Regions from separate parts of the Agrobacterium sp. 22094 genome, predicted to be linked through region 2. Evidence: riboswitches for the same ligand, from Rfam matches in the RefSeq annotation. Region 2 holds a riboswitch; each other region holds the start of a gene.
The links. A riboswitch is a leader RNA that binds a small molecule or an ion and turns the genes downstream of it on or off. The one in region 2 is predicted to bind thiamine pyrophosphate.

Region 1: another riboswitch for thiamine pyrophosphate. It lies ahead of thiC (phosphomethylpyrimidine synthase ThiC); the one in region 2 lies ahead of thiB (thiamine ABC transporter substrate binding subunit).
Region 3: another riboswitch for thiamine pyrophosphate. It lies ahead of ACTJK5_RS15900 (hydroxyethylthiazole kinase); the one in region 2 lies ahead of thiB (thiamine ABC transporter substrate binding subunit).

The regions. Positions count from the first base shown of each region.
Region 1 covers NZ_JBQEPX010000005.1:24,821-29,772, forward strand. Annotated here, with positions in the region: gene thiO (glycine oxidase ThiO) at 1-772, opposite strand, end outside; gene thiC (phosphomethylpyrimidine synthase ThiC) at 774-2,597, opposite strand; TPP riboswitch at 2,704-2,815, opposite strand; gene ACTJK5_RS19075 (acyl carrier protein) at 3,014-3,265, shown strand; gene ACTJK5_RS19080 (acyl-CoA dehydrogenase family protein) at 3,265-4,446, shown strand; gene ACTJK5_RS19085 (amino acid--[acyl-carrier-protein] ligase) at 4,451-4,952, shown strand, end outside.
Region 2 covers NZ_JBQEPX010000005.1:175,422-180,373, forward strand. Annotated here, with positions in the region: gene thiP (thiamine/thiamine pyrophosphate ABC transporter permease ThiP) at 1-1,092, opposite strand, end outside; gene thiB (thiamine ABC transporter substrate binding subunit) at 1,112-2,125, opposite strand; TPP riboswitch at 2,164-2,271, opposite strand; gene ACTJK5_RS19735 (VOC family protein) at 2,322-2,714, opposite strand; gene ACTJK5_RS19740 (ABC-F family ATP-binding cassette domain-containing protein) at 2,779-4,605, opposite strand; gene ACTJK5_RS19745 (thiamine diphosphokinase) at 4,610-4,952, opposite strand, start outside.
Region 3 covers NZ_JBQEPX010000003.1:212,879-217,830, forward strand. Annotated here, with positions in the region: gene ACTJK5_RS15885 (Lrp/AsnC family transcriptional regulator) at 1-387, shown strand, start outside; gene thiD (bifunctional hydroxymethylpyrimidine kinase/phosphomethylpyrimidine kinase) at 401-1,201, opposite strand; gene thiE (thiamine phosphate synthase) at 1,198-1,857, opposite strand; gene ACTJK5_RS15900 (hydroxyethylthiazole kinase) at 1,844-2,581, opposite strand; TPP riboswitch at 2,653-2,755, opposite strand; gene ACTJK5_RS15905 (CHASE3 domain-containing protein) at 2,965-3,633, shown strand; gene ACTJK5_RS15910 (telomere resolvase) at 3,705-4,952, opposite strand, start outside.

The DNA of each region.
Region 1 (4,952 bases), 150 kb from region 2:
GCAGCGCGTAAGCGGCATTCAAGAACTCCATCATCGAGCGGGCGGAAATCGGCCCCGCCTCCTCTGTTTCGATCATCGTCGCGCCCAGCATGAAGCGCCCCGGTTCACGCGGGACGATGTAGAGCGGGATGCGCGGATGCAGGAGCCGCACCGGGCGCAACAGCGAAACCTCGTGCGTGACGAGATAGAGCATTTCGCCGCGCACGCCCCGAAGCCCTGAGAGCGAGCCAACTCTCGTATGGCCGGTGCAATCGACGATGCGATCGAAGCCGCCTTCGTTGATGGCCTCGCCGCCCAGATGAAAGACCACGCCATTTTCCACCAGACGCAGATGCAGCGCCGTCATCGCCAGCCGCGGATCGAGATGACCTTCGCCCTCGAAGAACAGCCCATGGCGGAAGCGTCCGGCAAGGTCCGGCTCGAGTGCTGCAATCTCATCCTCATCCACCAGGCGGTAGCCGCTGGTGCGCGAGGCAAAGCGCAAGAGTTCCGCCCTGTCCCGTGCTGGCGCCACCACCAGCGTGCCATGGCGCGAGATGAGGCCGGGTGTGGCCTCCTCCCACCAGTCGAGCGCCGCCTGGCCGAGGTCGAGCACCGCCTGTTCGGCGCTCTCCCTTTCGCACCAGGGCGCCAGCATGCCGCCGGCAAACCAGGATGCGCCGCGGCCGATCTCAAGCGCGGTATCGAACACCGTCACCGCAAGACCGCGCCGCGTCAGCTCAAGGGCAGCCGTCAGACCGGCAACGCCTGCCCCTTTGATGAGAATGCGCATCTCATTCACCGGGAACCGGCTTTTCCAGCGGCATGTAGAGATCGCCACCCTGACGGAATTTCTCCGCCATCGCCTCTAGCCCCTCCTTCTGGGCTTCCGCGCGGATATCGTGGGAAATGCGCATGGAGCAGAATTTCGGCCCGCACATGGAGCAGAAATGCGCGACCTTGTGCGCTTCCTTCGGCAGCGTCTCATCGTGATAGGAGCGCGCCGTTTCCGGATCGAGCGACAGGTTGAACTGATCCTCCCAGCGGAATTCGAAGCGGGCGCGCGACAAAGCATCGTCCCGCAACTGCGCTGCCGGATGGCCCTTGGCAAGATCGGCGGCATGCGCCGCGATCTTGTAGGTGATGACACCGACCTTCACGTCGTTGCGATCCGGTAGACCCAGATGCTCCTTCGGCGTGACATAGCAGAGCATCGCCGTACCGAACCAGCCGATCATCGCCGCACCGATGCCGGACGTGATGTGGTCGTAACCGGGTGCGATGTCGGTCGTCAGCGGTCCAAGCGTGTAGAAGGGCGCCTCGCCGCAGGTCTTCAGCTGCTTGTCCATGTTTTCCTTGATCTTGTGCATCGGCACATGGCCGGGGCCCTCGATCATCACCTGGCAATCCTTGGCCCAGGCGATCTGGGTCAACTCGCCCAGCGTCTCCAGCTCGGCAAACTGCGCGGCATCATTGGCGTCTGCAATCGAGCCCGGACGCAGGCCATCCCCGAGTGAAAACGACACGTCATAAGCCCGACAAATGTCGCAGATCTCGTCGAAATGCTCGTAGAGGAAGCTTTCCTTGTGGTGATGCAGACACCACTTGGCCATGATCGACCCGCCGCGCGAGACAATGCCGGTCACGCGATTGACGGTCAGCGGAATGTAATGCAGGCGCACGCCGGCGTGGATGGTGAAGTAATCCACGCCCTGTTCCGCCTGCTCGATCAGCGTATCGCGAAACACCTCCCAGGTTAGATCCTCGGCAATGCCATTGACCTTCTCCAGAGCCTGATAGAGCGGCACCGTGCCGATCGGCACCGGCGAATTGCGGATGATCCATTCGCGGATATTGTGAATGTTGCGCCCGGTGGAGAGATCCATCACCGTATCGGCACCCCAGCGCGTGGCCCAGACCATCTTCTCCACCTCTTCCGCCATGGAGGAGGTGACGGCGGAATTGCCGATATTGGCGTTGATCTTGACCAGAAAATTCCGCCCGATGATCATCGGCTCGGCTTCCGGGTGGTTGATGTTGGAGGGGATGATGGCGCGACCGGAAGCCACTTCCTGGCGGACGAATTCCGGCGTCACATGATCTGGAATATGCGCGCCGAAGCTTTCACCATCGCGCACAAGCTTGTCCTGCGCCGCCTCGCGTCCGAGGTTTTCGCGGATGGCGATATATTCCATCTCCGGTGTGATGATGCCCGCCCGCGCATAGGCCAGCTGGGTGACGGCCTTTCCATCCTTGGCCCGCAGCGGTTGGTTGCGCACCGGAAATTCCGGCGTCAGTCGCTCGCCGGTGGCAAAGCCATTGTCTTCCGGCTTCACATGCCGGCCCTCATAGGCTTCGACATCGCCACGCGCCAGAACCCATTCCTGGCGATGACGCGGCAGACCGGCATCGATGTTCACAAGATGCGTCGGATCGGTATAGGGACCGGAGGCATCATAGACGGTCACCGGCGGTTCGCCGGCGGTGGGATGGACCGCAATTTCGCGCATCGGCACGCGGATATGCGGGTGAAGAACGCCCGGCTTGTGCACCTTGGTGGAGGCCGGCAACGGACCGGTGGTAACGGTTGGGGTGAGATTTTTAGCGGCAATGTTCATCGTGAGGCTCCAAAGCAAAACAGTGGAGACCCAGTTCGAGCATGAAGACGAAAAGCGCGGGATAGGAATGATGACGGTTCCCCGGCGTTGAGCCGGTTCTGCCAGAATGCCCGCGTTTGCACCGTCCCTACGCCAGTATGAACTGGATCAGGTTCAACGGGTCACTGCGCGCTCTAGCAGTATCTCAGCCCCTTGCCGGGACCCCCCTGGTGAATGCCGCAATCAAAAACCTCATGGCGCCGATTGTCAAGCTGGCAGCTGGTTGCGCCAAAAGAGGGCGGTGCGGAAACCACAATTGCGTTGGGCGCCAAGCAATATCACCGGAAATTAACCGCACCACTTATGACAATGTTATGTTTTTAAATGTAACTCAGAAGTTACGCGATAATGGCTCCAGTTAAAGGGAGATACTTGGGATGAATTCTACTATCCGTGACGTGCTGGCAAAATTCGGTCAGCTTCCCGTTTCCGTCGACACGCTTGCCGACGATGCCGATCTTTATGCCGCGGGCCTGTCCTCCTTCGCCTCCGTGCAGCTGATGCTGGGCCTGGAAGAGGCCTTCGACATCGAGTTTCCCGACAGCATGCTGAACCGCAAATCCTTTGCCAGCATCGCCGCCATCGAAACCACGGTCAAAGCCATTCTCGACGGGAAAGAGGCTGCCTGATGAACCTCGCGCTCGCGCCTCACCGTGAAGCACTGAGCGCCCGGGCGGCGCGGGTGGCGGCGATTGCCGCAAAACATGCCGATGCGGTGGATACCGAAGGCCGCTTCCCGAAAGAGGCCGTCGACGCGCTTCGCGAGGAAAAGCTGCTCGGCATCCAGGTCCCGGTTCACATGGGCGGCGAAGGCGCCACCATGCTGGAGCTTGCCGATATCTGCTCCATTCTGGGCCAGGCCTGTTCGGCCACCGCAATGATCTACGCCATGCACCACATCAAGGCCTCGAGCCTTGTGGAGCACGGCGAAGAAAGCCAATGGCACAGCGCCTTCATGCGCCGCCTGGCAAACGAACAATTGCTGCTGGCCTCCGCCACCACCGAAGGCGGCATTGGCGGCAATCTCCGCAATTCCATCTGCGCCATCGAGGTGGATGGTGACATCTGCCGCCTGGAAAAGGACGCGACCGTCATTTCCTATGGCAGCGAAGCCGATGCCATTCTCATCACCTCGCGCAGCAACAAGGATGCCGCTCCCTCCGATCAGGTGATGACGGTATTTCTGAAAGACCAGTATAGCCTTGAGCGCACCCATGTCTGGGATACGCTCGGCATGCGCGGCACCTGCTCCGACGGTTTCCTGTTCAAGGGCGAGGCCCCGGCCGAACAGATTTTCCCCAAGCCTTTTGCTGAAATTGCAGCCCAATCCATGCTCGCCACCTCGCACCTTCTGTGGAGCGGCGTGTGGTACGGCATCGCCTCTGACGCGGTGGCACGGGCGCAAAGCTTCGTGCGCGCCGCCGCCCGCAAATCGCCAGGGTCCGCTCCCCCAGGCGCACTGCGACTGGCCGAAGTGTCGAACAAGCTGCAGATCGTCAAATCCAACGTGATTGCCGGCATCAAGGCCTATGACGAGACCAGATCCGACCCGGACAAGCTGATGTCGATGGGCTTTGCCATTGCCATGAACAACGTCAAGATCTGCTCGTCCGAGACCATTCTGGAAATCATCGACCATGCCATGCTGATCTGCGGCATCATGGGCTACAAGAACGGCACGCCCTATAGCCTTGGCCGTCATCTGCGTGACGCGCATTCTGCCCGGCTGATGATTTCCAACGACAGAATCCTGAGCAATTCCGCCAATCTCCTGCTGGTTCAAAAGCAGGATACGAGCCTTCTGAGGTAGGACCATGGACGCACAAACATCTTTCCTCGACAGGCTCTTCGACAAGGGTTTGCTCATCGATACCGGCGTGGACGGTCTCTATGGCCGAAGCGGTCAGTTCGAAGACGTGATCACCGGTCTCGAAAGACTGGTCAGCAAGGTGGGGGCCGGCGATAAGGCCGAAGCGATCCGCTTTCCGCCCGGCATCAATCGCGCCTATTTCGAAAAAAGCGGCTACATGAAGAGCTTCCCGCAGCTTGCCGGTACCGTCCATTCCTTCTGCGGCTGCGAACTCGACCACGTCAACCTGTTGAAGACAATGGATGAGGGCGACGACTGGGCGAAAGACCAGAAGATCACCAATATCGTGCTCACACCGGCCGCCTGCTATCCGCTCTATCCGACCATTGCCAAGCGCGGCAATCTGCCCGATGGCGGCGGTCTCTACGACATCCAGTCCTACTGCTTCCGCCACGAACCTTCGAAAGACCCGGCGCGTCAGCAGCTTTTCCGCATGCGCGAATATG
Region 2 (4,952 bases):
CGGTGCATTGTTGTCCGCAACCACCTGGCGTGCCCGGATGAGCGCCACGGAGACGAGAACCGAAAGCGAGGCCGAGAAAAGTGCGATCGACAGGCTGGTGATGGCTGCGCGCCGAAATATCTCGGCGCTCAAAAGACGCCACAGATCGGCAGTCAATCCGGAGGCCGCGACGGCAACGAGGGGCGACCCGACCAGCAGCATCGCAAGAACAATGACAAGCCCATCCCAAAGACGCGCCAACGGGCGAGCGGCATCGAAACGACGAACCGTCTGGCCCTGCGTCTGCCCCTCCGCTTCCGCACCCGGCAGAAACGAGAGCAGCACGAGAAGCAGGCCGGTCATTGCGATCTGCATCAGCGACAGGGCGATGGCACGTGGCGGATCGAAATCGAAGCGGAGCGCCTGATAGATCGCCACCTCGATGGTCGTCGCAGCCGGACCGCCGCCGAGCAGCAGGACAAGCGTGAAGCTCGTGGCGCAGAGCATGAAGATCAGGCCCGCTACACCCGGCACGAGCCGCCGCACCACCGGCCATTCGATGAAGCGGAAGGTGGAAAGGGAATTCATGCCGAGCACGGCACTCATGCGCCAATATTCGCCGGGCATTCTTTCCAGCCCCGCCAGGAAGAAACGCACGGCGAGCGGCAGGTTGAAGAAGACATGGGCAATGAGAATGCCGGATAGGCCGTAGATGCTGAAAGGTCGCGCCACGCCCGCAGAGAGAAGTGCTGCATTGAGCAGCCCCTGCCTGCCCCAGATGGCAATCAGCCCGAGCGCGCCGACGATCACCGGCAGCCCCATGGGCACCGCCATCAGCCGGATGATCCAGATACGGCCGGGAAAATCCCGCTGGCGTGCCAGCGCCAGTGCGACCGGTAGGCCGAGCGCCACCGAAAGAACAGTGGAGAGCGTCGCCTGCCAGAGCGTGAAGCGGAGAATGCGCAGCGTGTAGGTATCGAAGAGGGCGTTCGACGCCGCCTGTGTATCGAAGGAAAGCAGCGCTGCGACCGCAAGTCCGATGAAGAGCAACACGGCGACAAAAGCCGCCATGCCACTGATCAGGAACCGTCTTCTGTCGCTGCGCGCAATCACGGGCGGGGTCCGCGTGAGATTACTTCACGCTCATCGCGGTCAGCCACTCATCGATCCAGGCCTTGCGGTTCTTCGCCACCTCTTCCGGCGACATCAGGAAGGTCTTGGTCGGCTGGACCAGCTTGTTGAAGGCATCCGGCAGCGGCTGCGACGTGGCGGTGACCGGCATCATCCAGTTGTTTTCCGGAATGGCATCCTGGAAGCCAGGCGTCAGGATGAAGGAAAGGAACCTCTTGCCAAGCTCCTTCTCCGGCGCGTTCTTCAACAGACCGGCGACTTCGATCTGAATGTAATGGCCTTCCTCGAAGCTTGCTGCCTGATAGCGCTCGCTGTGCTCGGCCACCATATGATAGGCGGGCGATGTGGTATAGGAGAGCACCATCGGTACTTCGCCCTTGGTGAAGAGGCCGTAGGACTCCGACCAGCCCGGCGTAACCGTCAGCACGCGATCCTTGAGCTTTGCCCAGGCTTCCGGCGCCTTGTCGCCATAGACCGACTTGACCCAGAGCAGCAGGCCAAGACCCGGCGTCGACGTCCGCGGATCCTGAATGGCGATCTTCTGCGACGGGTCGCCCTCGACCAGTTCTTTCAGGCTCTTTGGCGGGTTCTTCAGCGTCTGTGTGTCGTAGACGACGGCAAAGTGGCCGTAATCATAGGGAACGAAGACATCGTCCTTGAACCCGCCCGGCACCTTTGCCGTAGAGGCGTCGATACCCGATGCTTCGAAGAGCCCAGTGTCCTTGGCTTCAGCGATGAGGTTGGTATCGAGACCGACCACGACATCCGCCTTGGAGCTGACACCTTCCAGCTTCAGGCGATTGAGCAGCGCCACACCGTCGGCGACGCCGACGAAATTGACGGTGCAATCGCAGGTCTTCTCGAACGCCGCCTTCACCTTGGGACCGGGACCCCATTCGGAGACAAAGCTTTCATAGGTGTAGACAGTGAGGACCTTTTTATCCTGCGCGACGCCAAGGCTCGGCAGGAGGAAGGATGCGGCGACGAGGCCGGACAGCAGAAAACGACGATACATCAGACACCTTCTCGAATGGGTTACGGGAATAGGCGTCTGGATGGAAGCCGTCTAATCCCTCCGCCGGTGTTAACCGGATCAGGTTCTTCGGGTTGGCGAACGCCTCTCAGCCTTGTCTTTTCGACAAAGCACCCCGTTAGAGCGAGAAAAGATGTAATGACACAATCGGTTATTGGCAAGACGTGACGCCGCGCGCCTATGCCTGCTCCGTCATGTAAACCAGCTCCCAGACATGGCCATCGGGATCCTGAAAGCTTGCGGCATACATGAAGCCGTGGTCTTGCACCGGTTTCCACTCGCGCCCACCGGAAGACAGCGCTGTTTTCAGCATGCTGTCGATTTCCTCGCGACTGGACGCCGAAAGGCAGGTCAGCACCTCCGTGCCGCGATTGGCATCGGCGATCTCGCCATTGATGAAATCGCGGAAGCGTTCTTCCTGCAGCAGCATGACGAAGATGTTCTTCTCGACGATCATGCACAGCGTTCGCTCATCGGAATATTCCGGATTGAAGCTGAAGCCGAGCGCCGTGAAGAAGGCTTTCGATGTCTCGATATTCTTCACCGGGAGATTGACGAAGATCATGCGCATGGTGGGGCTCCTCCGTTTTGGATAGAGAACCGCATATTTCACGACCTGTCAAAGATGGTGTGGACTAGCCTTCCATCTCTTCGCGCAGCATCTCAAGCTCGAGCCATTCTTCCTCCATGGCGTCCAGCTTTTCGCGAAGCTTCGCCATCTCGTCTGCCAGCTTGTTGAAAGCAGCCGGGTCCTTGGCAAAGAGCTGCGGATCGGCCATGCGCTCTTCGCGCTTGGCGATCTCGCCCTGCAGCTTTTCCATTTCCTTCGGCAGGTTTTCCAGCGCAAACTTCTGCTTGAAGGAGAGCTTTCCCTTGGCCTTGGACGGCTCGGCATTGGTCGCAGTGCTTGCCGAGGCCTTTGCCTTTTCCTGCTTTTCGGAACGCTTCTTCTCTTCGGCCGCACCCTTGCGCTGCGCCATCATGTCGGAATAGCCGCCCGCATATTCGATCCAGCGGCCATCCGGCGCATCCGGGTTGGCAGGCGCGATGGTCGACGTCACCGTGCGGTCGAGGAAGTCACGGTCGTGGCTGACGAGAATGACGGTGCCGGAAAAGCCAGCGACGATTTCCTGAAGCAGATCCAGGGTCTCGATATCGAGATCGTTCGTCGGCTCATCGAGGATGAGAAGGTTGGTTGGCCTTGCCAGGATCCGCGCCAGAATGAGACGTGCGCGCTCACCACCAGACAGATTGCGGATCGGTGTGCGGGCCTGTTCCGGCTGGAACAGGAAGTCCTTCATATAGCCGGTCACATGCTTCTGCTCGCCATTGACCAGCAGGCTCTCGCCGCGACCATCGGTCAGGTAATGCGCCAGCGTATCGTTAGGATTGAGGTCCTCGCGCTTCTGATCGAGTGTGGCAATTTCCAGATTGGTGCCAAGTTTCACCGTGCCGCTATCGGGCGCCAACTCGCCGGTCAGCATCTTGAGAAGCGTGGTCTTGCCCGCACCATTCGGCCCGACGAGACCGATGCAATCGCCGCGATGCACGCGCAGCGAAAAGGGCGCGATGATGGTGCGATCGCCATATGACTTGGTGATAGCCTCGGCCTCGATCACCAGCTTGCCGGATTCGCGCGCTTCTACCGCCGTTGCCTGCACGGAGCCTTGCGGACCCTTGTGGCCGCGATAGGCCGCACGCATATCACGCAATTCTCCCACGCGGCGCATGTTGCGCTTGCGGCGTGCCGTCACGCCGTAGCGCATCCAGTGCTCTTCGCGCTCGATCGCCTTGCCGAGCTTGTGCTGCTCCAGCTCTTCCTCTTCCAGCACCTTGTCGCGCCATTCCTCGAAATAGCCGAAGCCACGGCTGAGACGACGCGACTGGCCGCGATCAAGCCAGACGGTGGCCGTCGAAACCTTCTCCAGGAAGCGACGGTCGTGCGAGATGAGGACGAGCGCGCTTCGCGTCTGCTGCAATTCGCTTTCCAGCCATTCGATGGTCGGCAGGTCGAGATGGTTGGTCGGCTCGTCCAGCATCAGGATGTCGGGCTCCGGCGCCATGACGCGGGCAAGTGCCGCGCGGCGCGCTTCGCCACCGGAAAGGCTCGATGGATTTTCCTGACCGGTCAGACCCAGATGTTCCAGCAGATAGCTGACACGGTAGGGATCGTCGCCCGGTCCGAGACCGGATTCGGCATAGGCCTGCACGGTGTCATAGGCGCCAAAATCCGGCGCCTGCTCCAGATAGCGGATCGTCGCGGACGGATGACGAAAAACCTCGCCCGACTGCGCTTCGACAAGACCGGCGGCGATCTTCATCAGCGTCGACTTGCCTGACCCGTTTCGACCGACGAGGCAGATGCGATCGCCCGGCTCCACCTGCAGGTTGGCGCCATCCAGAAGTGGCGTCACGCCAAAGGTCAGCTTGATATCGTCGAGTTTCAGAATGGGGGGTGCCAAGGCATCAGGCTCCGGTCAGATCGTAGGGACGGGCAAGCACGATCGCCTTGCCGCTTTTGAGGCGAAGGCGAATTTCGCCCTCAGCCACGTTGGACATAGTGCGCGACGAGCCGAAGGCAAGCGCAAAATCATTGAGGGGATAACGGGCATTCTCGATATCGAGGCCCGAAAGGGCCGTAAAACCGGCAACCGAAAACAGCGAGCCGCGCGGCAAATCGAACGCCAAATCGCCGGCAAGCAACGGAAAAGCTTCTTCCTCACCAGACGTCAGCACCACCTCAAGCCCGCGTTCGGCCAGCGCCACAGCATAGAGCAGATGAAACTGCGCATGGTCGGATCGCTCGCCG
Region 3 (4,952 bases), on a different contig from region 2:
GGGCTATCGCCGTCCGCTTGTCTGCGTCGTGTGGATATTCTGGAGAGGGAAGGCGTCATTCGCGGCTATACGGCGATCACCGGAAGTGCCGCCGGTGGAGAGGTGATTTCCGTCATCGTCCAGATCACGCTCGACCGGCAGACGGAGGATTTTCTCAATCGCTTTGAAAATGCCGTGCGGCGTTATCCGGAAGTGCGAGAATGCTATCTCATGACCGGCGGCTCGGATTATTTTCTCCGCGTCGAGGTCGAAACCGCAGGCGATTTCGAGCGGGTCCACAAGGATATTCTCTCCAAGCTTCCGGGCGTCTCACGCATCCATTCGAGCTTCGCCATCCGCAATGCGCTCGCCGCCCCCAAGCCGCGTGCGACGGAGCGCAAATCTTGATCGGGCCGGCCCGTCAGGGCGCCCACCAGCGGTAAAAATGATGAACCGGCCCGTGACCATGACCGACCTTAAGGTCGCGGCCTGCTGCCAACGCACCTTGGAGATAGTCTTTGGACAGGCCGACGGCATCCGTCAACGGCAGACCGAGCGCCAGATGGGCCGCAATCGCTGCCGCGAGCGTGCAGCCGGTACCATGGTCGTTCTTCGTCTCGATGCGCGGCATGGCAAATTCTTGAATTGTCTCGCCGTCAATCAGAAGATCGACGCTCTTTGATCCGGTGCCGTGGCCGCCTTTGATCAGGACAGCCTTCGCACCAAGCGCCAGGATCATCTCGGCCTGTTTCAGCATCGCGGCACGATCGGTGGCGATGCCGGTCCCGGTCAGCAGTGCCGCCTCAGGAAGGTTCGGCGTGGCAAGCGTTGCCTGCGGCAGCAATTCGCTTCGAAGCGTTTCGATTGCCTCCTCCTGAAGCAGCCTGTCACCGGAGGTCGCCACCATCACGGGGTCAAGGACGACCGGTTGGGGCTGGCTGCGCAGTCTCTCGGCAATCGTTCGTATCGTGTCGGTGCGCGAGACCATGCCGATCTTGATCGCCTTGATATCGAGGTCGGAAAACACCGCATCCATCTGAGCCGCAATGATCGTGGCGGAAATATCTTCAACCGCGGTCACGCCCTTGGTGTTCTGTGCGGTGATGGCGGTGATGACGCTCGCACCATAGACACCAAGAGCGGAGAATGTCTTGAGGTCGGCCTGAATGCCGGCACCGCCGCCACTATCGGAACCGGCGATGGTCAAAGCAATGGCGGTCATGGGCGTGCTCCCATCGCTTCATCCACGGCATTGCGAAACGCCTTGGCCGTCGTTGCTATATCGTCCGTGCGGAATAGGGCGGAGATCAGCGCCACCCCATCGGCACCTGCTGCAATCACGTCGGGAACGCGCTCCAGCGTGATGCCGGCAATTGCGCCCACCGGCAGGTCTGGTCGCTCGTTGCGCAGGTATGTCCTTATTTGCTTTAGCCCTGCAAGGCCGACCGGCGTATCTGGATTAACCTTGGAGGTGGTTTCAAACACCCCGCCAATGCAGGCATAATCGGCCGGTGCTTGCGCGACGTGTCGGGCATCAGCCATGGATTTGACGGTGAGCCCGATGATCGCATCGGGACCGAGAAGGCGCCTTGCTGTGTCTGCATCCATATCGTCTGCGCCGAGATGCACGCCATCTGCGCCCGTTGCCATGGCGACATCTAATCGATCGTTGATCACCAGCGGTACGCCGGTGCCTTTCAGGGCTTCAACGATGGCTCTTGCCTGGTCGATCATCTGGCGTGTGGAGGCGGTCTTGTCGCGATATTGGATGATCGTTGCACCGTTATGTGCTGCCAGAGCTGCAAGCTCGGCAAGCGGAGCGATATCGCTGAGAGAGGCGTCGACAATGGCATTCAGCCGGTAATCAATCTTCGTCATGTTCGATCCTCGCATGGGAGAGAATGTCTTCGCTCCTCAGAGTGAAGAGCGCGTCCAGAAAGGCGACTTCGAACGATCCCGGTCCGCTGGCATGTCTGGCCGCGATCTCTGCGGAAACGCCGGTAACAGTCAGAGCCGATGCTGCAGCCAGCATCGCATCCGGCTCGACGGCCATGAAGGCGGCAATGATACCGCCGGAAAGGCATCCGGTTCCCGTCACCTTTGCCATCAGGGCATGGCCGTTGACGATCCGGACCTTGCGGTCGACATCACTCAAGCTATCCACCGCTCCCGTCTGAATGCGCAATGCACCACCGACGTCGCCGATAACCGCCATTTCTGCCGCGTTCCCACGTGTGATCGAGGGGTGCAGCCGGCTCAATTCATGGGCGAATTCTAGCCGTGAAGGGGAGTAGTCGCAATGGACCGGATCGACGATCCAGGGTTTGCCTTGGCGATTGGCGATAGTGACGGCGATACGGATGACCTTGCGGCGCGCTTCGTCCAGCGTCCCGAGGTTGATCGTCAGCGCATCCGTCTTCGTCACGAAGCTCTCGATTTCCTCTTCCGACGATGTCATCGAGGGGATGCCGCCGATTGCGGTGATGCCGTCAGCGGTAAACTTCTGCACCACCGTATTCATCAGGCAGTGGACACGCGGTCGTCGCTCCCGCACAAGAGCCAGAAGGTCTGCCGCTTTTTCTGCGGTGGGAAATCTTACCATCAGCCGTTCATCTCCAGACACGCCGTTAGCGGACCCGGATAAGCATGACGCATGGAAAAGAAAGCTGTGCCTGACGGCGACTGTTCCGTTCCTACGCCGGTATGAACCGGATCAGGTTCAAGGGTCCGGCTCACCGCCATCTCAGCATCGTTCGATGCTCCCCTCGGAATGCCTGACTCTAAATGAGAAATAGAACCTCGTGTCAAGGCGTTTGACAGACCAGTTCACGTCACATGGCTGCAATCGAATTCGGCGAACGACTTTGAACTTCCTGATTGTTGTTGCGTTGAACTGCCTGGCACGGTGTATGCCAACCTGTTAGCGCTTTTGCCATCGGACGGATATAACGACGTTGAACTGCGCTTGCTTGGATGATCCCGTAAATGTCTGACTGGTCTTTAACGTCGCTGCGCCACAAGTATCTGACATTCCCGACACTGCTGCGATCAATACCGGTCGGGGTCGTTTTGGCTGCCGGTATCCTTGCCACCTCATGGACGCATGACCTTTTAAGCGACCATTACGATATGGTGGTGCATACCTATGAAGCGATCGATACCACCAAGGACGTCTTGATCGCGCTTGATGATGCCGAGACGGGACAGAGGGGCTATCTCGTCAGCGGCGACAAGCGCTATCTCGCGCCGTATGAGAAGGCGATGGAGCGCCTGCACCTGCTTCAGAACGATTTGATGACCAGGATATCGGACAATTCCGACCAGGTTGCCCGCGTCAAAGCGCTCGACGCATTGATCGAGAAGAAGCTTGAAGAGCTGAAGCACTCAATATCGCTCTATGATGGCGTCGGTGCAGATGCCGCCCGCACAAATGAAATCGGTTACATGGCTGTCGGAACGATGGACCGCATCCGCGATATCATCGGCGAGATCACCGTTACGGAACACACATTGCTGGACACCCGGCACGCCGAGGTCGAGGCCGATGAATTCCGCATCAGGGTTGTGGCGATCATCGTGGGCCTTGCTTCTTTCCTCACACGGGCTGGCGTCGAGATGTACCTGGCGCGCCGGTATCGTGTGATCCGGTCATAAGGCGTTTACGGAATGCCCAGTTCGCCGATGCCCATCATCTACAAGACCATGAAAATGCGCGTCGCTGTGCTTTACTCGCCTGCCATACCGGGGATCTGATTGACGGTGATCATCTGCCGTATCGTGCGATCCGCCACACGCTCCGCCCGCGCTTTCGATTCATGCTCGTCTTCAGGAAAAGCATAGGTCATGTAGGAGAGCGACGTTTCCAGATCATTGTTGTTATGGCCGAGGATGGCGGCGAAATAGCTGTTCTTCGTCACATTGGCGGGCGCGAAGTTGCGATAAGCGATTTCGGCATAGAGGTGACGTAGCCCATAGGGCTTCGGCGGCTCTTCTTTCGGCCAGAGGTCCTCGAATTTCGCTATCATTGCATCGCGCAGCGGCAGTCTCGCATCGGTGGAAAACTCGTCCACATTCATGCCGAGCCAAAGCTTGCCATCGCTGCTGTTTCTCAGGCGTCGATAGGCCTCGAGCACGATCTTGGCTTGCTCCAGGACCGGAATTTCATAGGTAATGCCGTATTTCGTCCCTTCGCCCTGCTTCGTCTTCGCCTGCCCGTTGAACAGCACGCTCCATTTGGAGACGCCATTGCCATAGGGCGCTGGGGTAAACTCAGCCTGGGTGAAGACTTCGAAGGGACGCCGACCGGTGGTGCCGATCAGGCCGATGCCGATCGTCAGCGGGTCTTCCGAGTGAAGGAAGCGCCGGCAGCGTCGCATCACTTCTGAATAATGTTCGAAGGTGATCAGCGAGCCGTGCTTGGTGGCGATCTTCGCCATTTTGGCTTTGCGCGCGTCATCGTAGAGCTGCGGCGTGCCTGCGGCGATGCGCAGCATGGGATGCTGCTCGCCAAAGGCCTCGCGAATGGCATTGCGATATTTCGTGATGTAGGAGATGACCGTCGCCTGTGTTCTGCCGGTCATGGCGTCCATTTCCCTGTCCCACAGCGCCTGCATCTCTCCCTTGGTGCTGACCCCATTGATAGCGGAGATGAAGTCCGAAACGCGCAGCAGGAAGCGGGGTTTGCGGCCAGCCGTGTTGTGCTCGGCTCTTTCGATCTTCTCCACGATCGACATCGCCACCCCGCTTTGCGGGTAATCGCCTCGCGCTATGTAGGTATCGAGACGCTCGCGCAGCTTTTTCATGTTGCAGATGGCAAGCGGTGTCGTCTTCGGCCCGAAGGCGTCTTTCAGCGCATAGCGGTACTTGACGATGTAAAGCTCAAGCGTCTTGGCGGTTCTGCCGTTTTCGAAATGGAAACGGACCTCGTCGTCCCATAGACGTCCGATTGCTTTCGTGTCGAAGCTGCCGTCGTC